4 regions of the Halomonas sp. MMSF_3323 genome follow, and region 2 is predicted to be linked to each of the others. Evidence: predicted binding sites of a transcription regulator. Region 2 holds the regulator's gene; each other region holds the start of a gene.

Region 1 (7,449 bases), on a different contig from region 2:
GACCGACGACGGCCTGAGCCTGAAAGGGCAGGTCCTTCATGTCTTCTCCTTGTCGCGGGATGCTGCTTGTTATTCAGGCGACGTCCGTTGTCGAACTGTCAGTGGCAACGAACGTCACACGGGCAAGCGAATCAATGACCGCCTGTGCCCTTGACCGCCGCCAGTCGGCGAGCGGTGGCGGAGTCCTTCGGCGCCTGACGCAGCGTCATCAGTACCGGCAGACGCAGCCGGGGGATCTGCGCCAGGTCCCTCGCAACGGCCAGGAAGTCGGCCCCGTCGCATTCGGCGACCCGCTCCAGAAACAGCGGCAGGCGCTCGGCGTGCTCCAGGTGTTGCCAGCCCCGTGCGGCGATTGCCGCGAGGGTGTCCGGGCCGCAGGCATCGCTATCGGCCAGCAGGGCGTCGAACCAGTCACCGGCCAGGCTGTCGGGCGCGTTGCCCACGGCGCGTACACAGGCGCAGAAGGTCTCGATGTCGCCCTGGCTGGCGGCCTGTTCGCCGCGCTGACGCAGCGCCTCCGCAAGCTCTGCTGATAGTGCTACATGTTCCAGACAGTAGCATAGCGATGTCAGCACTTCGCTGTGCAGCTGCGGGATAGCGGCCACCAGCGAGGCCTCAGTCTCGGGGGTGAGACGCGCCACATGGTCGGCCAGCCCCTGCAGGCCCAGCGCCTGCCAGTCGTGGCCACCCTGGCCCGACAGGAAGGCTTCGACCGGCTCAAGGTGCTCGCTGGCGGGACGCTCAAGATCGGCGCTGGCTCGGGCGTGCAGCATCGCCTGAAAGGTCAGGGAAGGGGTGAAGGCCAGCGGGTTGTCCTTCATCAGGTTGTCGATCTCGCCGCCGTCGGACTGCTCCAGCGCTTCTGCGCTGCGGCCCAGGGTGGACAGCAGGCGCTCGAGGAAGGCGTCCCGCTGGGCGGCATCCAGAAGGCCCTGTTCGTCCACCGGCAGCGCCAGGAACCAGATCAGCGGGTCGCTCATGTCACCCAGGCGAAACACCAGCGCCAGGCGGGCACGACCCTGCCAGGGTTCCGGCCAGGGGACCTGGCCGCTCTCGAAGTCTGCCAGGGTCTCGAGCGCGCAGGGGTGCACACGCCGTCCCATATGATAGAGACGCACCTCGGCACCGGTCAGGGTGAAAAAGTCGTGAAGACGATGGATCGCTTGCATGGCCCCTCCGAAAGATCAGCGTGCACTCTATCGCGCCGCTCGAGGAGTGTCAGCCGTCCACGGCGGAAATTTGTGCATCCCTCGCACTGTATTTTGCTGCACCGCTGGTGAATTTTTGATCAAGCGCCGCGAAAGAGCGTCAGAAGCGGCTCGGCGTCATCTGTCAAAGGGTTATCCACAGGGACATTCAGCGCTTCTGTGAATGAATGATGGTGGGGATAAGTCGGTGAGGTGACAGTTAGCCGACGGCTGTCGGCGGTTGTTCCCGGAAAGGGCGGTCGCAATAGCAGGAGGCTATGGTTCACCCTGGGATTTTTCACTGCGTCTGCTATCGATTTGGAATATAATAGCGGTCGTTTATTCCAAATCATGCTGAGCCATCGAGCAGCCCAGGGTTGAAGTGGCGATGGATGCCTCCACCTGTCACCCTCCCGGGCCATGCCGCACTGGCCGCCCCAATCGTTTTCAAGGAGCCGTCCATGGTTCGTCATCTGGCTGTTTCTCTTGCCGCCGCAGGTGCCATCGGTGTCGCTGCCGGTGCCCACGCCGACACCCTGAAAGTCGGCATGTCCGGTGGTTACTTTCCCTTTACCTTCGTCGAGCAGGACACCCTCAAGGGCTTCGAGGTCGACGTGATGGAAGCGGTGGCCGAAGAGATGGGCACCGAGGTGGAGTTCGTTACCGCCAACTTCTCAGGATTGTTCGGCATGCTCGAGTCCGGGCGCATCGACACCATCGCCAACCAGATCACCATCACCGAGGAGCGTGAGCAGAAGTACCTGTTCACCTCGCCCTATGTGTATGACGGTGCTCAGGTGGTGACCAAGGAAGGCAATGACGAGGTCTCCGGGGTCGAGGATCTGGCGGGCAAGACCGTGGCCGTCAATCTGGGCTCCAACTACGAGCAGTTGCTGCGCGAGCTGCCCTACGCCGACGAGATCGATATCCGCACCTATGAGAGCAACATCGAGCAGGACACCGCGCTGGGTCGTGTCGATGCCTTCGTCATGGATCGCGTCAGCGCCACCCAGGTGATCAAGGAAAAGCCGCTGCCGCTGGCGCTGGCCGGCAAGCCGTTCTCCGAGATTCGCAATGCGCTGCCGTTCCGCCAGGACGACCAGGCACTGCGCGACGAGGTCGACCAGGCGCTGGACACCCTGCGTGAAGATGGCACCTTGAGCGAGATCTCCGAGCGCTGGTTCGATGCCGATATCACCACGCCCTGAGTGGTGATCGACTCTCCATGAGCATTCTCGACCTCGACTACATGGTTGGGCTGGTGCCCATCCTGCTCAGCTATCTTCCCCTGACCCTGGGGATGGCGCTGGCCGGGATGGCGCTGGCTCTGGTGCTGGCCTGTGGCCTGGCGGTGATACGGGTACTCAAGATCCCGGTTCTCAACGGCCTGACGCTGTGGTTCATCTCGTTCTTTCGCGGCACGCCGCTGTTGGTGCAGCTGTTCCTGTTCTACTACGGGCTGCCCCAGGTGCTGTCGTTTCTGACCACCATCGATGGCATCACCGCCACCATCATGGGGCTGACGCTGCACTTCTCGGCCTATATGGCGGAGTCGATCCGCGCCGCCATCGTCGGCGTGGATCGCAGCCAGACCGAGGCGGCGCTGTCCATTGGCATGACCAACGGCCAGTTGATGCGCCGGATCGTGCTGCCCCAGGCCACTCGCATCGCGGTGCCGACGTTGATGAACTACTTCATCGACATGATCAAGGCCACCTCGCTGGCGTTCACCCTGGGCGTCACCGAGTTGATGGGGGCGACCCAGAAAGAGGCCGCCGGCAGCTTCCTGTACTTCGAGGCCTTCATCACCGTGGCGCTGATCTACTGGGCCATCGTCGAGGCGCTGGCCTGGCTGCAGCGGCGCCTGGAATCCCGACTCAACGAGGCCTATCGTCGATGATCAAGCTAGAGCGACTGACCAAGCGCTTCGGTGATACCACCGTGCTCGACGGTATCGACCTGGAGATCCAGCAGGGCGAGATCATCGTGGTGATCGGCCCCTCCGGGACCGGCAAGTCGACGTTGCTGCGCTGTCTCAACTTTCTCGAGCAGCCAGACGGTGGCCGCCTGACGCTGGGCCCGCTGAATCTAAACCTGACCCAGGCCAGCAAGTCCGAGATCCTGGCTGCCCGTCGTCACACGGCCTTCGTGTTCCAGAACTACGCGCTGTTTGCCAACAAGACGGCGCTTGAGAACATCGCCGAGGGCCTCATCGTGGTCAACCGCTGGCCCAAGGCCAAGGCCCACCAGCGAGCGCGTGAGATCCTCGAGCGCATCGGCATGTCGGACAAGGCGGACGCCTATCCGGCGTCGCTGTCCGGGGGCCAGCAGCAGCGGGTGGGGATCGGCCGCGCCATGGCCGCCCAGGCCGAGGTGATCCTGTTCGACGAACCTACCTCATCGCTGGATCCCGAGTGGGTGGACGAGGTGCTGGCGTTGATGAAGCAGTTGGCGCGTGAACGCCAGACCATGCTGGTGGTCACCCACGAGATGGCCTTTGCCCGTGACGTGGCCGACCGGGTGGTGTTCATGGAGGGCGGGCGCATCGTCGAGCAGGGGCCTCCTTCGGAGCTGTTCCATGCACCGCAGGACCCGCGTACCCGGGACTTCCTGCGCAAGGTGCTGCCCGCCGCCGAGCCCCTGTAGGCCGAGTCGCTCATCCATCCGGCGAGATCCTCGTTCGAGAAAGTCTGCACGTCGAGGCGTGCCCTTCGAGGTGCCGCATTTGCAGCGGTTTCTTTGGGGGGCGCGTGTTGCTGCCGGGCTGGCCCTCGCTGGTCCGGCACGCGACAATGACGTGCACCAAGCCCATTTTCAAAGCGGAGGCATCATGCCCACCGAACCTTCCGTCCACGACGCCCTGGGCGCGGCCCTGCGCGAGCTCGAGGCGACCATGAAGGCCGCCAACATGTGGCGTATGGACAAGCCGGAGGCCGCCGCCTTCAACAGTCGGCAGCCGTTCTGCATCGATACCATGTCGCTGCCCCAGTGGCTGCGCTTCGTGTTTATCGCCAGGCTCGATACCCTGGTCGAACAGCGTGCACCCCTGCCCGCCAGTTGCGATGTGGCCCCGGCGGTGGACGCCTACCTGATCCAGGAAGGCGCGCGCGCCCAGGACCGGATGCTGTTGCAGAAGGTTGTCGAGGATATCGACCGGCTGATCACCGAGAACTGAATCGCCGGTAACGGAAGAAGTCCCCAGCGAGGAGAAGGCGATGCCCTGGTACTTTGCCTATGGCAGCAACATGAACATTGAGCGTGTCGCCGCCCGCATCGGCGAGACCCGGCGTGTGCTGGCCGGCAGCCTGGAAGGCTACGCGCTGCGCTTCAACAAGGCCTCCCGGGTGCCGGGCATCGCCCACGCCAATGTGGTGCCGGCGCCAGGCGATCGGGTCGAGGGTGCGCTGTTCGAACTCCTCGAACCCGAGCAGATCCGGCAGATGGATCCCTTCGAAGGTTACCCACACGAGTACGACCGTCATCGTCTGCCGGTGATCACCGAACAAGGGCCGATCGAGGCCTGGGTCTATATCGCCGGCGCCGAACGCCAGGGGGATGACCTGCGGCCCGCCCGCGAGTACCTTGAGCACCTGCTGGCCGGTCGGGACTTCCTCAGCGAGGGCTATCATCAGGCGCTGGCGGCGGTAGAGGCCGTCGAGCACCTCGATGATGCCACTCTGGGGCGACTGGGGCTGTCACGTTATCATCCCCGCTAAGGCTTGTACGAAAAGTGCCTGCGCTCGGTAATGCGGCGTTAAAAATCGCGTCAAAATGCTCATTTACACCTCGTAAACTGCGCTTTCTTACCGATTTTTGCCTTGTCTAACCATCGCTCGCCGGCTTTTCGTACTAAGCCTAGGCCTCTGCTTGCCCTGTTACCGCAGCCCCTCCCTCGAGAATTGCAGTGGCAACTGCCACGCGAGCGACCACAGAAGCCATCTTGTGACGGTGACAGCACAGCGCCCGCTCCTGCCAGGCAGGAGCGGGCGCTGCGTGTTAGCGGTCGAGCCCTGGATCAGAAGCGGTAGCTGATACCGGCCATGATCACGTAGGGGTCCACCTCGATCTCGCCGATGTCCTCGCCGTTGAGGTCGACGTCGCTGTCGATATCCAGATACCACACCGCCATGTTGGCCGCCCAGTGGTCGTCGATGACCAGGTCGAGGCCCGCCTGGCCGGCCCAGCCCCAGGACTCTTCCAGATCGAGATCGGCACCCTCCAGCGCGATATCCTCGTCGGAGAAGTGGGTGTAGTTGACCCCCAGGCCGACGTAGGGCTGCACCCGCGCCTCGGTGCCACCGAAGGGGTAGTACTGCACGGTCAGGGTCGGCGGCAGGTGCTCGACGCTGGCGCCGATATCGGTGCCACCTACGTTCAGGTCGACGTCGTGCTCGAAGGGCTCGGCGGCCAGCAGTTCGACGCCGAACTTGTCGTGGAAGCGGTAGCCCAGGGTAAAGGCGAAGCCGTTGTCGTCATGGACGTCGGTGTCCATGGTGCCACCCATCAGCGAGCCGTTGTCGGAGTCGGGCTTGACCTTGGCCACACCGATGCGGGTATAGATGTCACCCTTGCCGTAGGCGGCAAAGGCCTGGCTGCTGACGAGGGCGCTGCCGGCGATGGCGGCGACCAGGGCGGTGGTGATCAGGGGGTGGCGCATGGTGTTCTCCTTGCGTACTGGCAAAAGTGGGCGAGCCGGTCGGCGAGCCATTTGGCGAGCCATTCGGCGAGCCCGATTGCCAAGCAGTGTATGCCGCATCGAGAACGTGGTTATTGATCTACCTCAATACCTCCTTTGGTCGACATAAATGAACCGGCAACGCACCAAAAAAGGCGCCTGGCAAAGCCAGACGCCTTCGATGCTGCGGTTGGAATGCGGCGTGATCGAGCTGACCGCTTAACCGCTTATTTCAAGACCGCGCAGGCGCTTAGAAACGATAGGTGACGCCGGCACCGATGGTCATCGGATCGATCTCGGCCTCGCCAACATCGTGGCCGTCGACCTCGATATCGGAATCGACCTCGGCGTAGCGGGCGTAGGTGCCGACCAGCAGGTTGTCGGTGACGCTGAGGTCGAGACCCACCTGGGCTGCGGCGCCGTAGGAGCTATCGAGGTCGGCGTTGAAGCTCTCGTCGGAGAAGTGGGTGTAGTTCATGCCCACGCCAACGTAGGGGTGGACGCGAGCGTTTTCCACGCCGCCCAGCGGGTAGTAGTTGAGCATCAGGTTGACCGGGGTACGGTCGACGCTGCCCACATTACCGCCGTTGACCGCGATATCGTGCTCCATGGCCTCGGAGCCGTTGAGCTCGACACCGAACTTGTCGTGGAACAGGTAGCCGGCGCCGTAGGCGAAGCCGTTCTCCTCGGAGACATCGAGATCCTGGTTGGCGATATCGCCGTTGTCCGAGGTGGGATCGGCCTTCTCGAAGCCACCGCGCACGTAGATGTCACCTGCCTGATAGGCCAGGGCAGACTGGGCGGCGAAGGTGGTGGTAGCGAGCAGGGCTGCGGTGCCCATCAGTCGAGTCATGTTCATGCGGGACCTCCTTGATGATCCGATGGCATCCTTCCCGAGGGAAGTAACCTTGTACGCTTCGCAGTTTACGAACAGTGTTTCTAAATGTCTTGTAGAAATAGTTAATTGGCCAGATAGCAGTAACTAGCCAGAATTTATGGAACTAAATCGACTTGGGCGGGTAGGTAATGTAAATGCTGTACAATTTTTTTGCACATTGTGGCGTAGACGTCGATGCGCGCTTGTGCACTGCATAAACGCTCGCCGTCCGGCGATAAATCGTCTTCACTGTGGGAGAAGACTCCGGAGGAGAGTGCGGGATGGTGGCCAGACGAAGGCGTGAGAGGTTGCTCGGCATGTCGACGCTGCCCTGGGGCGGGGCGGCACTGGTGCTCGCACTGACCGCTCTGTTGGCGGTGTGGCTGCTGCTGGAACCCTGGCTGATTCGTGATCTCCCGACGCCGGCGAGGCTGGCCATGGTAGTTCTGGGCGTGTGGGCGCTGGGCGGGGGGTTGTCCATGCCGCTGCACTTCTCAGCGGTACCCGGCTGGTGGCGTCTGGCGGGGGCCATGCCTTGGTATCCGCTGGCACTGGTCAGCTTTATCGTGCTGCTGCTGTGTCGCTACGCCGGCCTGTTTTGAACGGGGCTGATGTGCACGGCTAAGGTGGGCAGGGCGGTTCGACCGTCAGTGAGCGTTGAGCGCCAGGTGCGTGCTGGATGTGTCCCGTAACGAAGAAGGCCGCCCGAG
Region 2 (7,449 bases):
GCCATCGGTGGTGCCTTCGTCGCCAGCACCTGGTCGGTCGTGAGCGACTCCGGGGACCGCTACTTCGACTCGGTCAGCATGTTCACCTTCTTCCTGCTGTTCGGACGCTACCTGGAGTCTCGCGCCCGTACCCACTACGGCCGCAGCGGCAATGCCCTGGCCAGCGCGCTGCCGAGTGCCGCGGTGCGCCTCGACGAGCAGGGCGATGAACGCGTCATCCCTGCCAGTCAGCTGGCGCCTGGTGACCGGGTTCGGGTCAGCCCCGGCGCCCAGATTCCTGCAGATGGCACCCTTACCTCGGGCCTGGCCCAGATCGACGAGTCGCTGCTGACCGGCGAATCGCTGCCCTGCCTGCGTCGCCAGGGAGATACCGTGCACGCAGGTACCCTGTGCATGGACAGCCCGATCGAAGTGATGGTCACCCGCGTCGGCGACGATACCCGCGCCGCCGGCATTCTCGATCTCACCGACCGTGCCTTCGCCCATCGTCCACGTATCGCCCGCCTGGCCGAGCAGGTGGCCCATCGCTTCGTGTTGAACCTGCTGGTCATCACCGCCCTGGTGGCGCTGGTCTGGAGCCTGATCGACCCTAGCCGCAGCCTGTGGATCACCCTGTCGGTACTGGTGGTGACCTGCCCCTGCGCCCTGGCGCTGGCGACCCCCACCGCCCTGACCGTGGCCCACGGCCGGCTGAGACGTGCCGGGGTACTGGTGACCCGAGCCGATGCGCTGGAGACCCTGGCCGGCCTCGATCGCGTCGTCTTCGACAAGACCGGCACCCTGACCCGGGGGCGTATGCAACTCGCCGAACACCGGCCGCTGAGCGACGACGAAGGAAGCGCCAACAATGGCGAGATGGACGCTGCCGCCAAGCGCCGGCATCTGGCACTGGCGGCGGCACTGGAGACCGGCTCGGAGCACCCCATCGCCCGCGCCTTCGCTGCCTGGCGCGACGCCAGCTGCCAGGCCAGCGAACTGCGCAATCACCCGGGGCAGGGCGTGGAAGGCGTGATCGACGGCCGGCGCTGGCGACTGGGCCAGCCGCATTTTGCCTGCCTGGGCCGACCCGTTCCTGAGCTCCCTGGCGCAGGGCTTTGGTTGCTGCTGGCCAGCGAAGGCAAGCCCCAGGCCTGGTTCAAGCTCGACGATCAGCCCCGTGACGACGCCGCCGAGACCCTCGCCGCCCTCGCCCATCGGGGGCTTGCCATCGAGATCCTGTCGGGCGACCGCGCAGTCAACGTCGGCCAGCTTGCCCGCACGCTGGGCGTCGATCAGTGGCGTGGCGAGGCCACCCCCGAGGACAAGCTCGGGCACTTGAAGGCGCGACAGGCACAGGGTGAAAAGGTGGCCATGGTCGGTGATGGCATCAATGACGTGCCGGTACTGGCCGGCGCCGACCTTGCCATCGCCATGGCCGGGGCCAGCGACCTCACCCGCACCCGCGCCGATCTGGTATTGCTGGGCGAACCGCTCACGGGTATCGTCGAAGCCATCGAGGTGGCCGGTCAGACCCGTCGCATCATTCGCCAGAATCTGTCCTGGTCGGTGCTCTACAATGTCGTGGCGCTGCCCGCAGCGGCGCTGGGCTTCGTGCCCCCATGGCTTGCCGCCATCGGCATGTCACTCAGCTCGTTGCTGGTCATCGGCAATGCCCTGCGTCTGCGACGTGGACGCACCAGGCGGACCGCGACGCCTTCACCCGTCACCGCAAGCCCCGGCCCATGAGCATCCTTTACCTGTTGATACCCTTGTCGTTGATCCTGCTGGGCCTGGCGGTCTGGGCCTTCTTCTGGGCGGTGCGCAACGACCAGTTCGAGGACCTCGAAGGCCCCGCCTATCGCATCCTGTTCGAGGATGAGGACGACACTCGCGGTGCCGATGACGGCGCTTCCTCTTCCGAAACGCCTGCGCAGACATCCGATCGTGATCCATCGTCCAGAGGGCCTGAGTGAACCCTACCGGCCTGGAACTGCCTCCCATGATGGCGGCCTTCGTGTTTGGCCTGCTCGGTGGTGCACACTGTATTGGCATGTGCGGCGGCATCATGAGCGCTCTGACCTTTGCCATCCCCCCCAGCATGCGTCAACCTTGGCGGGTGAGCACACTTGTGCTCGGCTACAATGTAGGTCGTATCACCAGCTACTGTGTGGCGGGCGCTCTGGTTGCCACCCTGGGTTCGGTGATCGGCCTTTCGCCGACCCTGCGTGGCCTGATGCAGATCGTCGCCAGCCTGATGTTGATCCTGATGGCGCTTTACATTGCCGATCTATGGAAAGGCCTGCGTCACGTCGAGGCACAGGGACGTCACCTCTGGAGGTACCTGGAACCCGCAGGCAGACGCCTGTTGCCGGTGGTGCGTCTGCCCCAGGCGGTGGCGCTGGGCGCCATCTGGGGCTGGCTGCCCTGTGGCTTGGTGTACTCGATGCTGGCCTGGAGCCTGGCACGGGCCGAGCCCCTCGAGGGCGCACTGCTGATGGCGAGCTTCGGTCTTGGCACGCTTCCGGCGCTGGTGGTGACGGGCCTCGCCGCCAGACAAATGCAGGCCCTGCTGGCGCATCGGGCAACACGCCTTGTCGCCGCTGGCATGATCATCGCCTTTGCCGTCTGGCAACTTTGGACTGGGCTGCATCAATGACGCATCCTACCTCTAAGTTATTAATCCTAAAGAGGTAGACGCCACTTTTAGCTGATCTGAGGGTGTAGAATAGTGCCATCAACGTGCTGTACGGGCGACGTCTGTTCTCCCCATGGCCCAGTCAATATCGATCCCAGATCCACAGGAGCTGCGAATGAGTCCTACGGCCCAAGATCGGCGGCGTCCCATGCTGCATGAGACTCGCTGTGAGTCCTGCAGCCTGAGTTCCTTGTGCCTTCCGCTGTCGCTGGAGACCGCCGACCTCGAGCGCTTCGATTCCATCATCCGTCGTCACCCGCCGATCAAGAAAGGTACACGATTGGTCGAGCAGGGAGATCGCTTCACCAGCGTCTTCGCGGTCCGATCGGGGAGTCTCAAGCAGATCACCACCGAAGGCAGCGGCGAAGCTCAGTTGACCAACTTCTTCCTGCCCAGTGAACTGGTTGGCCTGGATGGCATCGACGACGGCCGCTATCCCGGCAGCGTGGTGGCGCTGGAGACCACCACGGTGTGCGAGATTCCCTTCGACCGCCTCGATGCGCTGACCCAGACCCTACCGGAGCTGCGTGCCCAGCTGTTCCGCACCCTGAGCAAGGAGCTGCGAGAGGACCGCCGGATGATGCAGCTGCTGTCACGCAAGACCGCCGATCAGCGCCTGGCCTGCTTCTTCCTCGGCCTGTCTGACCGCTTCCGCCGCCGCGGCTATTCACCGTTCAGCTTCCGCCTGTCCATGTCCCGCGCCGACATCGGCAATCACCTGGGGCTGGCGGTGGAAACGGTCAGCCGTATCCTCGGGCGTTTCCAGCAGCAGGATCTGGTGGCGGTATCGGGACGTGAGGTCAATATCCTCGACCTGACCGCGTTGTCGACCCTGGCCGACACCGAAGTTACCTGAGCGGGCCTGGCGGCAGTGTGCCGGGCTTGGCCAGCAGCGCCCGGTACCCAGGATCTGGAAAGCAAAGCGTAATAGATGGCGTGTGACAAGAAAGAGGCCGCATCCGGAGATGCGGCCTCTTTTGCTGTCATGGCGTCATGCACATTCGCTGTTGGCGAGATCAGCCGGCATCCACCACGTCGATGCGCCGGGCCTGGCGTTCGGCCTGTACGGCCTCCAGCCCCTCGAAGTCGAACAGTTGCCGATCCGCCAGCTGCGACGGCGCCACATTGGTCACCGCCTTGAACATGCTCTCGAGGCGCCCGGGATGCTTGACCTCCCACTCGGCCAGCATCTCCTTGACCACCTGGCGCTGCAGGTTGGGCTGGGAACCACACAGGTTGCACGGGATGATCGGGAACTCCATCGCCTCGCTGTAGGCCTGGATATCGGCCTCGCGGCAGTACGCCAGCGGGCGGATGACGATGTTCTTGCCGTCGTCGGAGAGCAGCTTGGGCGGCATCGCCTTGAGGCTGCCACCGAAGAACATGTTCAGAAACAGCGTCTCGAGAATGTCCTCGCGGTGGTGGCCCAGGGCGATCTTGGTCGCCCCGATCTCCTCGGCGAAGCCATAGAGAGAGCCGCGCCGCAGGCGTGAGCAGAGCGCGCAGGTGGTCTTGCCCTCCGGCGTCTTCTCCTTCACCACCGAATAGGTGTCGCGCTCGAGGATGTGGTAGTCCACGCCGATGCTGTCCAGATAGTTCGGCAGCACATGCTCCGGAAAGCCCGGCTGCTTCTGATCCAGATTCACCGCCACCAGCGAGAAGTTGACCGGCGCGTTGCGCTGAAGGCTGCGCAGGATCTCGAGCATGGTGTAGCTGTCCTTGCCACCAGACAGACACACCATGATCTTGTCGCCTTCCTGGATCATGCCGTAGTCGATGATGGCGTTACCGGCCTGGCGGCGCAGGCGCTTCTGCAGCTTGTTGAACTCACGCCGTGCCTTGGCCTGAACTTGGGCTTCCGTCTGATCGCCATCCGCAGCAGGGTCGGCCGGGCTGACGCCGGCATCGATCGAGAGATGGTCATCCTCGGGGGTACGGGGATCGAACAGGGTGGCGGAGGCGGACTGTGGCGACATGGGAGCGGGACATCACGGCTGAAAATGAAAGAGGCGCCAGTCTACCATCCGGACGCTTTAGTGGCGAAGAGGTCAGCGACCACTCACCCCGGCGAGGACAATAAGGGTGGGGCTTTTCGTCGGCAGCTCATCGGAAACCGCCAAGGACGACACCGCCGTAGTGGCGCCCTTGCGCGTCGTGGCCTGGTCTGGCCTGGCAAGTCGAAGAACGCAAGTGCCTGTCAGCCAGGCCCTAGACGACGTTCAGCGCCAGCAGATAGCGCACCACCACGCCCAGCAACAGCAGCAGGATGCCGGCACGTTGCCAGCCAAACTCGCGCACGGTCAGGGTCAGGCGCTTCTCCCAGAACTTGACCATGCCCCACAGGTCCCGGGTACGGCGATAGTACTGGAGGTAGGCCACCAGCACCGAGACCAGGCCCAGCGCCAGCAGCGTGGGCTCGAGAAGGGTCAACATGGCGTGCAGACTCATGACAGGATCTCCTTGCAGGTGAATGGTTGCCGGTGCGGGCGGCACCGGGTCAGCGCGGATGACGGCAACGGGTCAGCGCGGATGACGGCAACGGGTCAGCGCGATGGCGCCGTGAGTGCCCCGCTCTCCAGGCGCAGATGCATCAGCGCCGTGGTGACGGCGTCGCCCAGGGCCGTATGGCGTCCCATGATCGGGACTCCAAGTCGCTCTGCCAATTGTTCAAAGGTCGGCTGCACCTCGATTTCCGGGTGACTTCGGCGCAGCCGCTTGCGGTACTGCTGGGCCACGTCGATGGTGGCGTTGGGCAGCGAGAAGCCAAACTCCGCCTTCAGGTAGCGATCCAGCATGGCCAGGTCGAAGTCGATACACCAGCCGACCAATGGGCGATTGCCGATAAATTCCAGCAGCGTCGTCAAGGCCTCGCGTACCTCGAGGCCGCCTTCCAGGTCGACCCCTCGCAGGCGATGGATGCAGATGGAGTCACCACTCAGACTGGCAGGACGCGCGAGCCGCAGGTCCAGCGACTCGCTGGTCAAGACGCGATCGTCACGGATGCGCACCGCAGCGATGGACACCAGCTCCGCATGACGGGTATCCAGACCGGTGGTTTCGCAGTCCAGGGACACCAGCTCATCGCCGGTATAGGGATTGAACAGCCAGGCGAAATCGCCATCGGCCTGCCGACGCCTGTCGGCCACACGCCTGATCGCTCTCAGCATCGGGTACTCTCCCAAGCGAAACCATTGACGCCAAGGCAGCTTGCCCTGGGGGGCTGCCTCGACACTCATGCATACTCCAGGTGATAGCGGTGGGACAGGCTGGCCTTGAACTCCTTGACCAGGTGCAGCGCCTCGCGCAGCAAGTCCCGCTCCAGTGAATTGAGCGACTGCACCACCACCCTGTCCGGGGCGTCCGTGGCCCGGGCATCGTCGCGCCGGTAGGCCAGCTGCGCCCGAAGCCGAAGCTCACAGAACAGCGACAACGCCTCGCCGAGATCCTCCGCCACCACTCGCTCGATGCGCCCGAGTGACGCCAGCGCCGCCAGCCGGTCGTGGGTCGAGGTCTCGCGCAGCCCGCACTCCAGCGCCATGGTGCGAACACCGTGGACGATGGGAAAGATGCCACCCTTCTTGATGTCGACGCCGTGCTCGGGCTTCTTCAGCGTTCCAAACAGGGTCAAGGGCGTCGAGAACCGCAACACTCCCCTCGCCAGATGGGTCAGCAACAGTTCATTGCCCCGTGTTTCTTCGACCAGCACGTCGTGGAGTCGGTCCACCAGGGCAAAGTCACCGGCCACCCCCGAGGCGTCGGCAAGCACCGCCAGACGCATCAGGCTTTCTCCGTCGGGTTCGCTGACCCAGCGACGGATGCGCGCGCGCCATTGCGCAAGGGTGCCGACCCACTGGGGGTTGGAGACCATGATGTTGCCCGGGCAGCGAGGATAGCCCAGATCGTCGAGCACGCTGGTGAACCGCGCGGTATCTGCGCTGAGCTCGTCCCACTGCTGGTCATCGGCCAGGATCAGCGCATTGTCCTGGTCGGTCTTCAGGATCTGCTCGCCGCGCCCTTCGCTGCCGAGCACCAGCAGACAGGCGCGCTCGCGCTGAGGGGACGGCATCGAGAAGTGCCAGGCCTTGCTGATGATGCGCCCATTGAGCGCCGACAGCATGCCCATGGCGAAGCGCATGCGTACCCCTTGGGCCATCAGCGCCTCGACCAGCTCCGGCGCACGCTGACTTGCTTCGCTGAGCGAGGCCAGGGTCGTCGCCTGCTCGACCTGCAGGCTGACCACGTAGCTGCGGCTGGAAAAGAAGCTGAGCACATCGGTCAGCTCCACGACACCGATCAGCCGCTGGCCCTGAAGCACCACCACCCTGGCCACCTTGTGGCGGGTCATCTCGATCAGTGCCTCGAACAGGTACTGGCTTTCATCCACCGTCACCAGCGACAGATGAGCGATACCACCGACCTCGGCATCACCGTCGCACCCCTCCAGCACCAGGGCCTCGAGCAGGTCGGTCTTGGTCAGCATGCCAGGACCATCGGGCGTCTCGACCAGCAGGCTGTCGGCGCCCTTGTCCTTGAGGGTCAGCACGGCGTCGCGAATGCATGTCGTCGAGCCGACCTTGAGCGGTTCACGCATGCACTCGTTCACCCGGGCGAGCATGAATCCGGCCAGGGTGACCCCGCCCTCGGCGCGACGTTCGGCCAGCAAGCGCGTCTTGCTGATCAGGCGCTGGTGAAAGTAGTCCGAGAAGGCGGCGTTGTTCTCGCACAGCGACAGAAACAAGGTGTGCGGCATCAGATAACACAGGCTTTCTTCTTCG
Region 3 (7,449 bases), on a different contig from region 2:
CTCGAGGATCGGGGCCATGCCCTTCTCGCGGGACAGCTCCAGCGCCTGCTTCCAGCCCTCCACGGCCAGCACTCGGCTGACCTCCTCGGTGAAGCCCAGCGACTCGGCCGAGCCATAGGGCATCTTGAGCATGGTCATGGTCGAGCCGAGGCCGAGGAAGCCCATGCCGTGGCGGCGCTTGGCCTCGATCTCGCGGCGCTGGCCGGACAGCGGCAGGCCGCTGATCTCGACCACGTTGTCGAGCATGCGGGTGAAGATCGCCACCACCTCACGGTACTTGTCCCAGTCGAAGCGCGGCTTGTCGCCGAACGGATCGATCACGAAGCGGGTCAGGTTGACCGACCCCAGCAGGCAGGCGCCCTCCGGCGGCAGCGGCTGCTCGCCGCAGGGGTTGGTGGCGCGGATCTCTTCGCAGAACCAGTTGTTGTTCATGCGATTGACCTGGTCGATCAGGATGAACCCGGGTTCGGCGTAGTCGTAGGTGGAACGCATGATGGTGTCCCACAGCTCGCGGGCCTTGATCACCTCGACCACGCGGCAGGCCACGCGACCTTCGGCGTCCTGGGTGTAGCCGTCCTCGATCACCGGCCAGTCGCGGTAGATCAGCTCGCTGTCATCGACGTCGCCCTTCTCGCCCTCGTGCAGCGGGAAGGCCAGCGGCCAGTCGGCGTCCTGCTTCACCGCTTCCATGAACTCGTCGGTGATCAGCAGGCTCAGGTTGAACTGGCGCAGGCGACCGGCCTCGCGCTTGGCCTCGATAAAGTCGCGCACGTCGGGATGACCGACGTCGAAGGTGCCCATCTGGGCGCCACGACGGCCGCCGGCGGAGGCCACCGTAAAGCACATCTTGTCGTAGATATCCATGAACGCCAGGGGGCCGTTGGTGCCGGCACCGGCGCCGAACACGAAGGCGCCCTTGTGGCGCAGGGTGGAGAACTCGTAGCCGATGCCGCAGCCGGCCTTGAGGGTCATGCCCGCATCCACCACGCTGTCGAGGATGTCGTGCATGGAGTCGCGAATGGTCCGCGATACCGTGCAGTTGATCAGGCTGACCGCGGGCTTGTAGCCCTCGGCTCCGGCGTTGGAGGTGATCCGGCCTGCCGGCACGGCGCCGTTTTCCAGCGCCCAGCGAAACTTCGGCAGCCACTTGTCGGCGGCGTCGCCCTCGACGGCGGCCAGCGCCTTGGCCACGCGGTCCCAGGTGGCCTGAAGGTCGGCGTCGACGGGCTGGCCGTGGCGGTCCTTCAAGCGATACTTGGCGTCCCAGATGTCATACGAGGGGCCCTGCATGGGAACCTCCTGCGACAGGGCGGCGGCCTTGGCGGATGTGGTCATGAAAGCTTGTCTCCGATGAAGTTACCGGCAAATAAACGGGGTCGTAAAGGGGCGGATGCGCGCTCCGGATAAGCTCGGGCACCCTACCAGATATAGTAAAATTTTCGACCGGCGGCACAATATAAACGAAAAATCGGGCCATGGAAGACCCGATCGTTAATTCGGCTTTGGCGCATGAAAGGTAGCGCGGCCTACCCCGGGCGTCTCGCCCCGGGGCAGCCGCGATAGAGCCGGCTAGACGGTGCGCGAGAAGCGCCCGCTGCCGGGGACCAGGTAGGCATCGAAGGCCATGGCCACGTTGCGCATCATCAGGCGTCCTGCCGGCAGTACCCTGAGCGCTTGCTGCTTGATCTCGATCAAGCCGTCGGCCTGCATCTCGTCGAGCTGGTCGAGGGCGCTGGCGAAATGCGTGCGAAAGTCGATAGCGTGACGGGCTTCGAACTCGGCGAAGCGCACCTCGCCGTGACACATCAGCGAGGTGATCAGTTCGGCACGCAGCTGGTCTTCGTCGCTCAACCGATAGCCCCGCAACACCGGCAGCCGCCCGGCCTCGAGGTGCTCGGCGTACTCGGCGGTGGTCTTGACGTTCTGGCTGTAGGCGTCGCCGACCTTGCCGATGGAGGTGACCCCGAGCCCGATCATGTCGCACTGAGCGTGGGTCGAGTAGCCCTGGAAATTGCGCTGCAGGGTACCGTCGTGACGGGCTCTGCTGAGTTCGTCCTCGGGCAGGGCGAAGTGGTCCATGCCGATATAGACGTAGCCCGCCTGGGTCAGCCGCTCGATGGTCAGCTCGAGCAACTCGAGCTTGCGCCCGGGCGGCGGCATGTCCTCGTCGCGGATCAGCCGCTGGGCCTTGAACAGCGACGGCAGGTGGGCGTAGCTGTAGGCGGCGATGCGGTCGGGTCTCAGCGCCACCACCTTGGCCAGGGTGGCGTCGAAGCTGTCGCGGGTCTGCAGCGGCAGCCCATAGATCAGGTCCACCGACACCGAGGCGAAGCCGGCGTCCCGGGCGGCGTCCACCAGGGCTGCCACCTGGGCCTCGCTCTGCACGCGGTTGACCGCCTTCTGCACCAGCGGATCGAAGTCCTGGACGCCGAAGCTCAGACGATTGAAGCCCATCTCGCGCAGTTCATGGATCTGGGCGGGGGTCACCGTACGCGGATCCACCTCCAGCGAGAATTCCCGGCGCTGCTCCGGGGCGAACCGGAAGTGGCGCGCCAGGGCGTCGATCAGCCCCTTGAGCTGGTCATTGGACAGAAAGGTCGGGGTGCCCCCACCCAGGTGCAGCTGGTTGAGCTCCCGGGTCTCGTCGAACAGCGCCGCCTGCAGGGCGATCTCGCGCTTGAGCAGCGCCAGGTACTCAGCGGCACGCTCGCGATTGTGGGTAATGATCTTGGAGCAGGCACAGTAGTAGCAGAGGCTTTCGCAGAAGGGCACATGGACGTAGACCGACAGCGGCTTCGGCTCCCCCTGCTGGCTGCGCTCGACCGCCTGGCGATAGTCGGCGACACCGAAACCGTCGTGGAAGTGCGGCGCGGTGGGATAGGAGGTGTAGCGCGGCCCTGGACGGTCGTACTTCTCGACCAGCGCACGCTGAAACGGCAAAACATCGGATGACATCGACAAGGCCCCTCGTGACACGACCGCCCGACGGCGGCATCTGTCGGCATTGTCGCACGTCGAATCCGCCCGTCCCGGCAAGACGAAGCCAGACATGATCTGCATCAAATCACGGCAGCGGCATCACGGCGCTTGCCCCTGTGGCGTGTTCTCGCCCGAGGTAGTGCAAACGCGAGCCAACCGCAATGATGCCCCTGCCATCCCAGTGATCCCGATCAAGCATAGTACGGAAGACGTACCTCTCCCCGCCTAAAGTTGACCAACGTCATAGGGTATTGTCGCTGAGCGCTCCAATACTCGAGAGTCCCAAGGGACATCCCGCACAAACCGTGATGCCTGACCCAAGCCGCACGCCGCTTGCGTCAGGTATCACGCCCCAAGACCGAGGAGCGCTCATCATGAAATGGATCCCCCTGGCCGCGCTTGGCGCCGCCTGTCTGTTCAGTCTCAACGCCCAGGCCGCCGGCGACGCCGCCGCCGGTGAAACCAAGATCGGCGCCTGCGCCGCCTGCCATGGCACTGACGGCAAGGCCACCGGACCGATCTATCCCAACCTGGCGGGTCAGAACGCTCCGTACCTGGAAAGCGCGCTCAAGGCCTACCGCGAGGGTCAGCGCGGTGGTGGCATGTCCGCCATCATGGCGCCCCAGGCGGCGGCCCTGTCGGATCAGGATATCGCCGACATCGCCGCCTACTTCTCGTCGCTGACGCCCTGATCCCACCCTGGTGCGCGAAGCGTCCTCGGGGCGCTTTGCGCCTCGAGGTCATGCCATGACCCAAGCCCCCCGCCATTTTCCCCGCCACTGGTCTTCTCCCCTGCGCCTGCTTGTCGTGCTGTTGGCGATGTGCTTGAGCCTGCCCGCCCTGGCGCTGGAATTCGATCAGTATCTCGGTGACCTTGGCAGCGCCAAGGGTGACCTCGCGCTGTTTCAGCAGGCCTTTCCCGGCACCGACAGGGTCGAGCCGGTGACCGACCTGCCGTGGCCGGTCAATGCGCTCTACCGTGGCGACGAACTGGTCGGCTACGCCTTCGAGAGCGCCGAGGTCGCGCCGATCCCCGCCTACTCGGGCAAGCCGGTCAACCTGCTGATCGCCATCGATCCTTCCGCCAGCCTGCGCCTGGCCAAGGTACTCAATCATTCCGAGCCGATCATGCTGGTCGGTATCCCGTCAGAGCGCCTGGACGACTTCGCCGGCCAGCACCTGGGTACCTCGGTGACGTCGCGCCTGGAGGTGGGAGAGGACGTCGATGCCATCTCCGGCGCCACCGTGACCGTCATCGTGGTCAACGACACCATCATGCGGGCAGGACGCCTGGTCGCCGCCGCCCTGGGGCTGATCGAGGACCCCGCGGCAGCGCCAATCGCCCGCGTGCGCGACGAGATCTACGCGCCCGCCGACTGGCAGGGCCTGCTCGACCAGGGGGCACTGGGCCACCTGACCCTGCGCCAGGGAGAGGTCGATGACGCCTTCGTCGGCACCCCTGCGGAGCACTACCTGAGCGGCCAGCGTTCGCCCCGCGACGCCACCTTCATCGATCTTTACCTGGGCTACCTCAATGCGCCGAGCGTTGGCCGCAATCTGCTCGGCGAGCGCGGCTACGACCAGTTGATGGCGAGCCTCGCCCCCGGCGAACACGCCGTTGCCCTGCTCGCCGACGGCAGCTTTTCCTACAAGGGGTCGGGCTACGTGCGCGGCGGCATCTTCGATCGTATCGAGCTGGTCCAGGGCAACGCCTCGATCAGCTTCCACGACAGCGACCAGCGCCGCCTGCCGCGCCTGGCCATCGACGGAGCCCCCGCACTCAGCGAACGCGACATCTTCGTGATCCACGAGGACGCCCACTTCGACCCGGGCACGCCCTGGCGGCTAAACCTGCTGGTGCGCCGGGCCTCGGGGCCGCTGACCCAGGAGTTCACCCGCTTTCATCTCGACCAGGCGCTGCCCGAGGCCTTTATCGAGCGTCCCGAGCCGGTGGAGCCCGCCCCGCTGTGGCTCGAGATGTGGCAGCAGAGTCGGCTAGAGCTGATCGGGCTTGGTGCTGGACTGGTGACGCTGTCACTGATCCTGGCGTTCCAGGACGCCCTGGCGCGTCGTCCGCGCCTGCTGCGCCCGCTGCGCAAGGCCTTCCTGCTCTACACCCTGGTCTATATCGGCTGGGTCTCGCTGGCCCAGCTCTCGGTGGTCAATGTGCTGGCGCTGATCCATTCCGTCATCCATGGCTTCAGCTGGTCGGCCTTCCTGATCGATCCGCTGATGTTCGTGCTGTGGGTCTTCGTGGCGGTCACTCTGGTGCTGTGGGGCCGCAGCATCTTCTGCGGCTGGCTGTGTCCCTTCGGCGCGCTGCAGGACCTGGTCAACCAGCTCGCCCGTCACCTGAAGGTGCCGCAACTGACGCTGCCCTTCGCCGTGCACCGGCGGCTGTGGGTGGTGAAGTACCTGATCCTGTTTGGCCTGGTCGGGGTGTCCTTCTACGACCTGGGACAGGCGGAGCGGCTGGCCGAGGTCGAGCCGTTCAAGACCGCCATCACCCTGCACTTCCTGCGCGACTGGGGCTATGTGCTCTACGCCGTGGCACTGATCGCAAGCTCGGCCTTCATGCACAAGGCCTACTGCCGCTACGTCTGCCCGCTGGGTGCGAGCCTGGCCATCGCCGGTCGCCTGCGCCTTTACGACTGGCTAAGGCGGCACCATGGCCAGTGCGGCACCCCCTGCCAGATCTGCGCCAACGACTGCGAGCTGGTGGCCATCCATCCCGACGGTCGCATCGAGGCCTCGGAGTGCCACTACTGCCTGGACTGCCAGATCACCTACGACGACGACCGTCGCTGTCCGCCCCGGGTCAAGCGCAGAAAGCGCCTGGAACGGAATGCGGCGAGGACGCACGGCGACGTGGGTGACGCAGAACCCCGCGGATCAAGCCAGGACGGCGACCCGCGGCGTATACCCTGCCTTGAGGAGAACTGAAGTGAGTGACGATTCCCGCAGTATCCAGAATCTGGCCCGACGCCACTTTCTACGCAACAGTGCGGTGACCGGCGTCGCCGGCGCCGGCCTTGCCAGCGGAGTGGTCGGCGGTGTTGGCACCAGCGCCCTGCTCGGCAGCCGCAGTGCCCGCGCCAGTGAAGGCGATGCCATGGTGGCCCCCGGTGAACTCGACGAATACTACGGCTTCTGGAGCGGCGGCCACTCCGGCGAAGTGAGGGTGCTGGGCATCCCCTCCATGCGCGAGTTGATGCGCATTCCGGTGTTCAACACCGAGAGCGCCACCGGCTGGGGCATCACCAACGAGTCCCGGCATATCCTCGGCGAGTCCGCGCGTTTCCACAACGGTGACGCCCACCACCCCCACGCCTCGCTCACCGACGGTCGTTATGACGGCAAGTACCTGTTCATCAACGACAAGGCCAATACCCGGGTGGCGCGGATCCGCCTCGACATCATGAAGACCGACAAGGTCACCACTATTCCCAACGTCCAGGCCATCCACGGCCTGCGTCTGCAGAAGGTGCCCTTCACCAAGTACGTCTTCGCCAACGCCGAGTTCCCGATCCCCCAGGTCAACGACGGTCGCGACCTGGAGCATCCCGAGAACTACTACACCATGTTCAACGCCATCGACGCCGAGACCATGGAAGTGGCCTGGCAGGTGATCGTCGATGGCAACCTGGACAACACCGACGCCGACTACACCGGCCGCTTCGTTGCCTCGACCTGCTACAACTCCGAGAAGGGCATGACCCTGGCCGACAGCATGCGTGCCGAGCGTGACTGGGTGGTGGTGTACGACGTCGAAGCCATCGAGGCCGCCGTCGAGAAAGGCCAGTTCGAGACCCTGGGCGACTCCCCGGTGCCGGTGCTGGACGGACGCAAGGGCTCACCGCTGACGCGCTACATTCCGGTGCCCAAGAATCCCCATGGCCTGAATACCTCACCCGACGGCAAGTACTTCATCGCCAACGGCAAGCTGTCGCCGACGGTGTCGATCATCGCCATCGACAAGCTGCCGGCGCTGTTCGCCGACGAGATCGAGCCCCGCGACAGCGTGGTCGCCGAGCCGGAGCTGGGCCTGGGGCCGCTGCACACCACCTTCGACGGTCGCGGCTTCGCCTACACCACCCTGTTCATCGACAGCCAGGTGGCCAAGTGGAACATCGAGGAGGCGATCCGCGCCTACAACGGCGAGGACGTCAACTACATCCACCAGAAGCTCGACGTGCACTATCAGCCGGGCCACAACCACGCCAGCCTGTGCGAGACCCGCGATGCCGACGGCAAGTGGCTGGTGGTGCTGTGCAAGTTCTCCAAGGACCGCTTCCTGCCGGTGGGACCGCTGCACCCGGAAAACGATCAGCTGATCGACATCTCCGGCGACACCATGAAGCTGGTCCACGACGGCCCGACCTACGCCGAGCCCCATGACGCCATCATGATGCGCGCCGACCAGCTCAACCCGATCCAGGTGTGGGATCGCCAGGATCCGTTCTTCGCACC
Region 4 (7,449 bases), on a different contig from region 2:
GCACCCTGCTGGTGGGTGCCGGTATCGGTGTATCGGGCGCCCTGCTACCGGCGCTGGTCAAGCGCGAGCTGCCCCGGGGCGCCGACCTGATGACCGGGGTCTACACCATGGCCCTGTGTCTGGGTGGCGCCCTGGGTGCCGGTCTGGCGATTCCCCTGAGCGACCTGCTGGGTGGCTGGACACGCAGTCTGGCGGCCTGGTCGCTGCTGGCCATGGCGGCGCTGATCGCCTGGGAGCTTTACATGCCGCGCACCGCCGCTACCCCGCGGATGGCGGGTGACCCCGGCACCGGCATGACCCGTGGCCTGCTGCGCCAGCCCCTGGCCTGGCAGGTGGCGCTATTGATGGGCACCCAATCGTCGCTGGCCTACATCGTCTTCGGCTGGCTGCCGACGCTGTTGATGCAGCGCGGCATCGGCGAGGCAGAGGCCGGCCTGTTGATGGGCATGTCGGTGATGGTCCAGCTGATTTCTGCGCTGCTGGCACCCTGGCTGGCCCGCTTCGGTCGCGATCAGCGCCCGGCGCTGCTGCTGGTCCTCGCCAGCACCGCCAGCGGCCTGTGGATCCTGTTGATGGCCGACACCTCCCTGCGCTACCTCGGCGCACTGCTGCTGGGGCTCGGCCAGGGCGGCAACTTCTCCCTGGCGCTGACCCTGATCGTGCTGCGCAGCGCAGATTCGCGTCTGGCAGGCCGCCTGTCCGGACTGGCCCAGGGTGGCGGCTATGCCCTGGCCGCCCTGGGCCCCTTGAGCGTCGGCATCATGCTTGACCTGCAGGCACCGATCACCGCCATCGCCTGGCTGTTGATGGGGATCGCCGCCGCCGCCGCCAGTTTCGCCTGGTTCGCCGGTCGTCAGCGTCAGCTCTGCTTCGACGCCGACGATAACGTCATCACCCGCTGCGCGCCTCGCCGAGGCTCACGCTGATACTGTCACTCGTGTCTTCACTCCTTGTGCAGGAAGCCCACCCATGACCCACTCACCCCTGGACCCGGTGCTGGTGATCTACGCCGGCGGCACCATCGGCATGATCGAGACCCCCTCAGGCCTCGCCCCCGGCCCCGACATGGAAGCCCGGGTGCGCGACGCCCTGGCCACACTACCCGACGATCGCCGAACCGCTCTGCCACCCTTTACCTGGATCGAGGTCGACCAACCCATCGACTCCAGCGGCGCCCGTCCCGAGGACTGGGCCCGGCTGGCCGCGCTTGTCGCCGAGCAGGCCAATCGCCATCGCGGCGTGGTCGTGCTGCACGGCACCGACACCCTGGCCTGGACCGCCTCGAGCCTGGCCTACCAGCTTCAGGGCATCGATCGCCCGGTGGTGGTGACCGGCTCCATGGCGCCGCTGGCCCAGCAGCACAGTGACGCCCTGTACAATCTCGAGAGCGCGCTGCGCTACGCCGCCATGCCTGAATTGCAGGAAGTGGCGGTGAGCTTTGGTGACAAGCTGCTGCGGGGCAGCCGGGCTCGCAAGTGGCACACTCGCGAGCCGAATGCCTTCGAAAGCCCCAACCTTGACCTGCTGGGGAAGCGCCACGGCAACGACTTCCGGCTGCATCGCGAGCACAGCCTCGAGGCTACGCAGCGCGGCGCACCCCGCTACGAGCTCGGCGACTATCATGGCCTGGGGGAGCAGGTGGTGCGGGTGGTCCTGTGGCCGGGCATTCAACCCTGGCAGCTGGCGGCCTGGCTGGGTGATGACCGCGTCAAGGGCGCCCTGATCGAGGTGTGGGGCGGCGGCAATGTACCTGACGACCCCGAGCTTGGCGCCGTGCTGGCAGAGGCCAGCGGCCAGGGCAAGCTACTGGTCGCGATCAGCCAATGCCCACACGGCACCATCGACATCGGACACTACGCTGCCGGCAAGATGCTGGCCGACGCCGAGGTGGTATCCGGCGACGACATGACCCCTGAGTCGGCCTATACCAAACTGGTGCATCTGCTGTCGCTGCCCCTCTCGCTGGAACAGAGACGTCGGCTGTTTCGAACCCCGCTGGTCGGAGAACGAGGTTGACATCCCGCAGGTCACAGAGCAATTTTATGCTCTATTGACACTCAAGGGGCCATGATGGAGTAAGGTTAGGGAGTCCCCGTCATGACAAGGAGTTGCTCATGGAACACCCGGATCATCCCTTCAGCGAGTTGTTTGAACAGCTGGGCCTGGCTTCCGAGCCGGAAGCCATCAAACGATTCATCGATCGCAACTCGCCGATTCCGGAGGGGGTCGAACTGCCCGATGCGGCCTGCTGGAATGAGGGACAGTCGGAATTTCTGCGCGAAGCCATCGAGGCCGATGCCGACTGGGCCGAGGTAGTCGATCATCTGGACGCTTCACTGCGCAAACCCTAGGGCTTGTGTGAAAAGGGCTTGTGCGAAAAGTGCCTGCGCTTGGTAATACGGCGTTAAAAATCGGGTCAAGACGCTCATTTACACCTCGTAAACTGCGCTTTCTCACCGATTTTTGCCTTGTCTAACCATCGCTCGTCGACTTTTCGTATAAAGCCTGGCGCTCGTCTGAAAAGTAGCTGCGCTCGTCGACTCTTCGGACAAGTCCTTTACAAGCTGCGCGAGCCGCTGATGTCGGCGGCTCGCGCCACTATCAGGCCGATGGATCGGCCCTGACACCAATCGCACAACGACAATCGATGGCCTTTTCGACGTGACCTGTCTTCCCCCTGATATCGAAGCGCGGCTCGAGCCCGCCACGCGTCTTCCCTCTCTGCCTGCCGTGGTATCCGAGCTGCTGGTACTGGCGAGCAATCACGACGCACCGCTGACCGACTTCGCGACCCTGCTGTCCCGTGACCCGGCCCTGTGCCTGCAGCTGCTGCGGCTGGCCAACAGCCCCTACTATCGCCGCGGTTGCGATCCCGTCATCTGCTGCGAGCACGCGGTGACACGCCTCGGTATCGATGGCACCCTCACCGCGCTTTTGGGTTTCACCCTGGTGCGCGACGCGACCCGCGGCCCCCTGGCCGACTATTGGCGACGCACCCTCGCAGCCGCGCACTTGATTCCGGCCATCGCCAAGGTGGTGAATCCCCGCCAGCCGGGCGAGCTGTCGACGCGCGCCCTGCTTCGCGAGGTCGGGGTACTGCTGCTGTACGCGTTGGACCCGAACTACTTCGATCTGACCGCCCAGGCCGCCACCCGCGAACAGCGCCTGGCTCTGGAACACCGGCATCTTGGCTGCGACCGCGATCAGGCGTCGAGCTGGCTGGCACAGCGCTGGCAGCTGCCCACCAACCTGTTCCTTCAGCGCCCCGTCGAGCCGGAAGGCCAGCGTCACCACGAATGGCTCGACGGCCTTTGCCTGGAGCTCGCCGACGAACTGGCCGGATGCTGTCTGGACGACGACAGCGACGCCATCCCCGCCGTGCTTCATCGTTTTCAGCAACGCATGAACATGGACGGCAATGCCCAGGCACGTCTTGTCGATGAACTCGCGAGTCGCCTTGAGACCTTGCCGGATTTTCTCGCCACCACGCTGTCGGCAGAGGAGGATATCGAACGCCTGCTGGTCGCCGGCAAGCAGCGCCTGCATGGGCTGACCATGAGCCTGGCCGAGCGGTTGCACCATCGTGAGGACCAGCTAATTTCGCTCCAACGCGACAACGAGGCGCTGGATGTGCGCGCCAGCACCGATGCCCTCACCGGTCTTGCCAATCGCGCCGCGCTGGAACGGCGCCTCGAGGAGATGCTCGAGGACGCCCATGCGCGAGACAAGCCGCTGTCGGTGTTGTTTCTCGATCTGGATCACTTCAAGCCGCTCAACGACCGCTACGGCCACCGACTCGGCGACATCGTGCTGGTCAATGTCGCCGCTACCCTGCGTGACGCCATCCGTGAGTCGGACCTGGCGGCCCGCTACGGCGGAGAGGAGTTCGTCATCGCCCTGCGGAACACGCCGGAGCCAGGAGCTTTGCGGGTCGCGCAGCGGCTACAGCAGTGGCTTGCCGAGCAGCCGATGGCCCAGGTCGACCAGCGCCCCCTTTACGTCAGCGCCTCCATCGGCATCGCCCAATGGCAGCCCGGCATGGACAGCATCGACGCAGCGTCGCTGGTGGAAAAGGCGGACCTGCAGATGTACCAGGCCAAGCAGGCCGGCCGTGCCCGCATCAGTCAAGCTGAACAACTGCAGGAGCGCGCCGGGGAAACACCCTGAAGCAGCACTTGATCAGAACAAGATCTCTGCCAGACGCCGCAGCAGTAGACGCCAAGGCGCTCGCTAGAGACGCGCCTCGACCCGCTCCAGGATCTGGGCGCTGACCTTGGCGACCAGCGGGCGAGCCGCGCGATTGACCGCCTTGGCGACCAGCCGATTGCGGATCTGATAGTCGACGATCAGGCTGACCGCGGTACCTTCATCGACCGCTTCGAGTTCATAGCGGCCCTGATTGCGCACACCGTCGATCGACTCCCAGGCCAGTCGGCTGGGTGGCGACTTCTCGGTTACCTGCACCTCGAAGGTCCAGTCCATGCCGACCGCGTGGACATGCCAGCGATAGCGATCGTCCCCGAGCGGCTCGATCTCGGTGATCAGATCCGAATAGTCGGCGAAATCCTCGACCTTTTCGAGCAGGGCGAAGACGCGCTCGGGAGGCGCGGGAAGCGTGGCGCTGTGTTCGATGGTGGGCATGGCCAGACCGACTCCTTGCCTGAGGGATGCTCCAAGGTAAGGCTGCTACGGAGCCTAGCATCCCGGTTCCCCAGGCCCTTGTAAAGACGTGCCTATCATCAGGCTGACGGCAGGTCCCGCAGCAACAGAGCGAACTCGAACTCGTCGGGCGACAGCGCCTTCCCCGGCAGCTTGAGCCTTACCCGGTGACCGTCCCCGGGCGCCACCTTCAGCGAGCTGCCGTTGCCCGCCTCCATCGCCTCAAGGGTGAAACGACGGTTGCCGGAGGGCAGCATCAGCTCGAGGCAATCACCGACCTCGAAGCGGTTCTTGACCTCGATGTCCAGCCAACCTGATGGCGCTTGCTCCAGGATCTGGCCGACAAACTGCTGGTGAACGCCCACCGAGTGTCCACGCTCGTAATTCTGGTACTCGTCGTGGACGTGGCGTCGGTAGAAGCCTTCGGTGTACCCCCGGTTGGCCAGGTTTTCGAGCTCATCCATCAGCCCCATGTCGAAGGGCCTCCCGGCCACGGCGTCATCGATGGCACGACGATAGACCTGGGCGGTACGTGCTACATAGTAGGGCGACTTGGTCCGCCCTTCGATCTTCAGCGAACTGACCCCCATCTCGGCGAGCCTCGCCACGTGCTGGACGGCGCGAAGATCCTTGGAATTCATGATGTAGCTGCCGTGCTCGTCCTCGAACACCGGCATCAGTTCGCCTGGCCGCTGTGGGTCCTCGATCAGCGCCGAGTTCTCCTCCCGGCCCTGTGCCACGTCCTGCGCCGGGATCAGATCGCCACAGGCGTCAGTGCCGGCCGGGTGGGTCCGGTAGTTCCAGCGACAGGCGTTGGTACAGGTGCCCTGATTGGGGTCGCGCCGGTTGAAGTAGCCCGACAGCAGACAGCGTCCGGAATAGGCGATGCACAGGGCACCGTGAACGAAGGTCTCGATCTCCAGGGTCGGGCACTCGGCACGGATCTCGGCGATTTCCTCAAGCGACAGCTCTCGCGACAGGATCACCCGAGAGATACCCTGGGACTGCCAGAAGCGAGCCGCCGCGTGATTGACCACGTTGGCCTGCACCGACAGATGTATCACCTGGTCAGGCCAACGCTCTCGCACCATCATGATCAAGCCAGGGTCGGACATGATCAGCGCATCCGGCCCCGCCTCGACGATCGGTGCCATGTCCTTCAGGTAGGTCCTGAGCTTGGCATTGTGCGGAGCGATATTGGAGGCCACGTAGAAGCGCTTGCCACACGCATGGGCCTCAGCGATGCCTCGGGTCAGGTTGTCGAGGCCGAAGTCATTATTGCGTACACGCAGTGAGTAGCGCGGCTGACCGGCATAGACCGCATCGGCGCCATAGGCGAAGGCGAAGCGCATATGCCGGTAGGTGCCGGCCGGTGACAGTAGTTCAGGGGCATTCATCCAGGCGTCTCTCTCGTGGGCCGGGCTTTGGCCAGGGTTAAGCCGGGCAGACAGCAGTAAACCGCGCAGCCTGCCACAACCGCGAGCAACGGACGTTGACAAGGAGCAAGTCGCCGGCATCAACGCCGCACTGGTGTTGCCGTCCGGCTTTCGTTACCCTTGTCGCGCCGGACCGGACCCCGGCCGCTGGCGATTCTTGTCGCCACCCCAAATTCTCCGAATCGAGACCCCCTTCATGAGCACGACTTCCCGCTCCACCGTGGTGATCTACTCCGGTGGCATGGACTCTTTCACCGTACTTCATCGCGCCTTGCACGAAGGCCTCGAAGTTCACGCCCTGTCATTCGACTATGGCCAGCGCCACGCCCGCGAACTCGAGGTGGCCCGCCATGTCTGTCAGGAGTTGAAGCTCCCTCATCAGGTCGTCGACATCACCGCCATTCATGGCTTGATCGACAACTCTGCGCTGACCGACGCCAATCGCAAGATCCCTGGCGGTGACTACGCCGAAGACAACCTCGCCGCCACGGTGGTCCCCAATCGCAACATGGTGCTGCTGTCGCTGGCCATCGCCAAGGCGGTGAATATCGGCGCCAGTCGCGTCGACTACGGCGCCCACGGCGGTGACCACGTGCTCTATCCGGATTGTCGTCCCGAGTTTGTCGAGCAGATGAATGCGGTAGCCGCCATCGCCAATTTCTCGCCGGTAGAGATCCACGCACCCTATCTACGGTCCAGCAAGAGCGAGATCCTGGCCGACGGACTGTCCATGGGACTGAACTACCGCGACACCTGGACCTGTTACGAGGGCCGGCGCCTGGCCTGTGGCCGCTGCGGCAGCTGTCTGGAGCGGCTCGCCGCCTTCGCCGACCAGGGTGTCGAAGATCCGTTGGCCTACGCCGCCAATACCCGGCAGGAGCCGGCGATTGCACAGGCAGACCAGGGCGGAGCGCACCAGGATGTATAGCGTCAAGGAAGCCTTCTATACCCTTCAGGGAGAAGGCGTACAGGCCGGCCGCGCCAGCGTCTTCTGTCGCTTTGCCGGCTGCAATCTTTGGTCGGGTCGCGAGCAGGACCGCGCCAGCGCCCAGTGTCGCTTCTGCGACACCGACTTCGTCGGCACCGATGGTCAGAACGGCGGACGCTTTGCCACCGCCGGCGCCCTGGCCGAGCACATCACCCGCTTGTGGCCACACCCCCACGAGGGTGTCACGCCCTACGTCGTGTTCACCGGTGGCGAGCCCCTGCTGCAGCTGGATGCCGCCTTGATCGACGCGGTGCACGCTGCCGGCTTCGAGATTGGCGTGGAGACCAACGGTACTCTGGCCGCGCCGGACGGTATCGACTGGCTATGTGTCAGCCCCAAGGGCAATGCGCCGCTGGTGCAGACCCG

What was found. Region 2 encodes FNR, which switches genes on or off when oxygen is low (the NO sensors DNR and NnrR bind a similar motif). Its sites were predicted from a motif close to TTGATNTANATCAA; they were not measured.
Region 1: a site for FNR is predicted at 5,958-5,971, ahead of RBB39_RS08270 (OmpW family protein). Genes of this name have one in related genera too.
Region 3: a site for FNR is predicted at 3,050-3,063, ahead of hemN (oxygen-independent coproporphyrinogen III oxidase). Genes of this name have one in related genera too.
Region 4: a site for FNR is predicted at 6,152-6,165, ahead of yegQ (tRNA 5-hydroxyuridine modification protein YegQ). Genes of this name have one in related genera too.

Annotation. Positions count from the first base shown of each region.
Region 1 covers NZ_JASHIT010000012.1:84,053-91,501, forward strand. The annotation lists gene RBB39_RS08235 (RimK/LysX family protein) at 1-40, opposite strand, end outside; gene RBB39_RS08240 (DUF3549 family protein) at 132-1,169, opposite strand; gene RBB39_RS08245 (amino acid ABC transporter substrate-binding protein) at 1,649-2,395, shown strand; gene RBB39_RS08250 (amino acid ABC transporter permease) at 2,413-3,087, shown strand; gene RBB39_RS08255 (amino acid ABC transporter ATP-binding protein) at 3,084-3,833, shown strand; gene RBB39_RS08260 (YqcC family protein) at 4,018-4,362, shown strand; gene RBB39_RS08265 (gamma-glutamylcyclotransferase family protein) at 4,403-4,903, shown strand; gene RBB39_RS08270 (OmpW family protein) at 5,203-5,844, opposite strand; gene RBB39_RS08275 (OmpW family protein) at 6,113-6,721, opposite strand; gene RBB39_RS08280 (hypothetical protein) at 7,021-7,341, shown strand.
Region 2 covers NZ_JASHIT010000017.1:90,239-97,687, reverse strand. The annotation lists gene RBB39_RS10675 (heavy metal translocating P-type ATPase) at 1-1,725, shown strand, start outside; gene ccoS (cbb3-type cytochrome oxidase assembly protein CcoS) at 1,722-1,952, shown strand; gene RBB39_RS10665 (sulfite exporter TauE/SafE family protein) at 1,949-2,635, shown strand; gene fnr (fumarate/nitrate reduction transcriptional regulator Fnr) at 2,790-3,530, shown strand; gene ttcA (tRNA 2-thiocytidine(32) synthetase TtcA) at 3,691-4,650, opposite strand; gene RBB39_RS10650 (hypothetical protein) at 4,883-5,122, opposite strand; gene RBB39_RS10645 (3'-5' exonuclease) at 5,218-5,910, opposite strand; gene RBB39_RS10640 (DUF294 nucleotidyltransferase-like domain-containing protein) at 5,907-7,449, opposite strand, start outside.
Region 3 covers NZ_JASHIT010000029.1:378-7,826, reverse strand. The annotation lists gene RBB39_RS14890 (adenosylcobalamin-dependent ribonucleoside-diphosphate reductase) at 1-1,335, opposite strand, end outside; gene hemN (oxygen-independent coproporphyrinogen III oxidase) at 1,570-2,955, opposite strand; gene RBB39_RS14880 (cytochrome c) at 3,354-3,671, shown strand; gene RBB39_RS14875 (NosR/NirI family protein) at 3,727-5,922, shown strand; gene nosZ (TAT-dependent nitrous-oxide reductase) at 5,924-7,449, shown strand, end outside.
Region 4 covers NZ_JASHIT010000006.1:89,448-96,896, reverse strand. The annotation lists gene RBB39_RS04400 (MFS transporter) at 1-926, shown strand, start outside; gene RBB39_RS04395 (asparaginase) at 970-2,016, shown strand; gene RBB39_RS04390 (DUF2789 domain-containing protein) at 2,115-2,351, shown strand; gene RBB39_RS04385 (diguanylate cyclase) at 2,662-4,167, shown strand; gene RBB39_RS04380 (SRPBCC family protein) at 4,231-4,641, opposite strand; gene yegQ (tRNA 5-hydroxyuridine modification protein YegQ) at 4,740-6,056, opposite strand; gene queC (7-cyano-7-deazaguanine synthase QueC) at 6,292-7,023, shown strand; gene queE (7-carboxy-7-deazaguanine synthase) at 7,016-7,449, shown strand, end outside.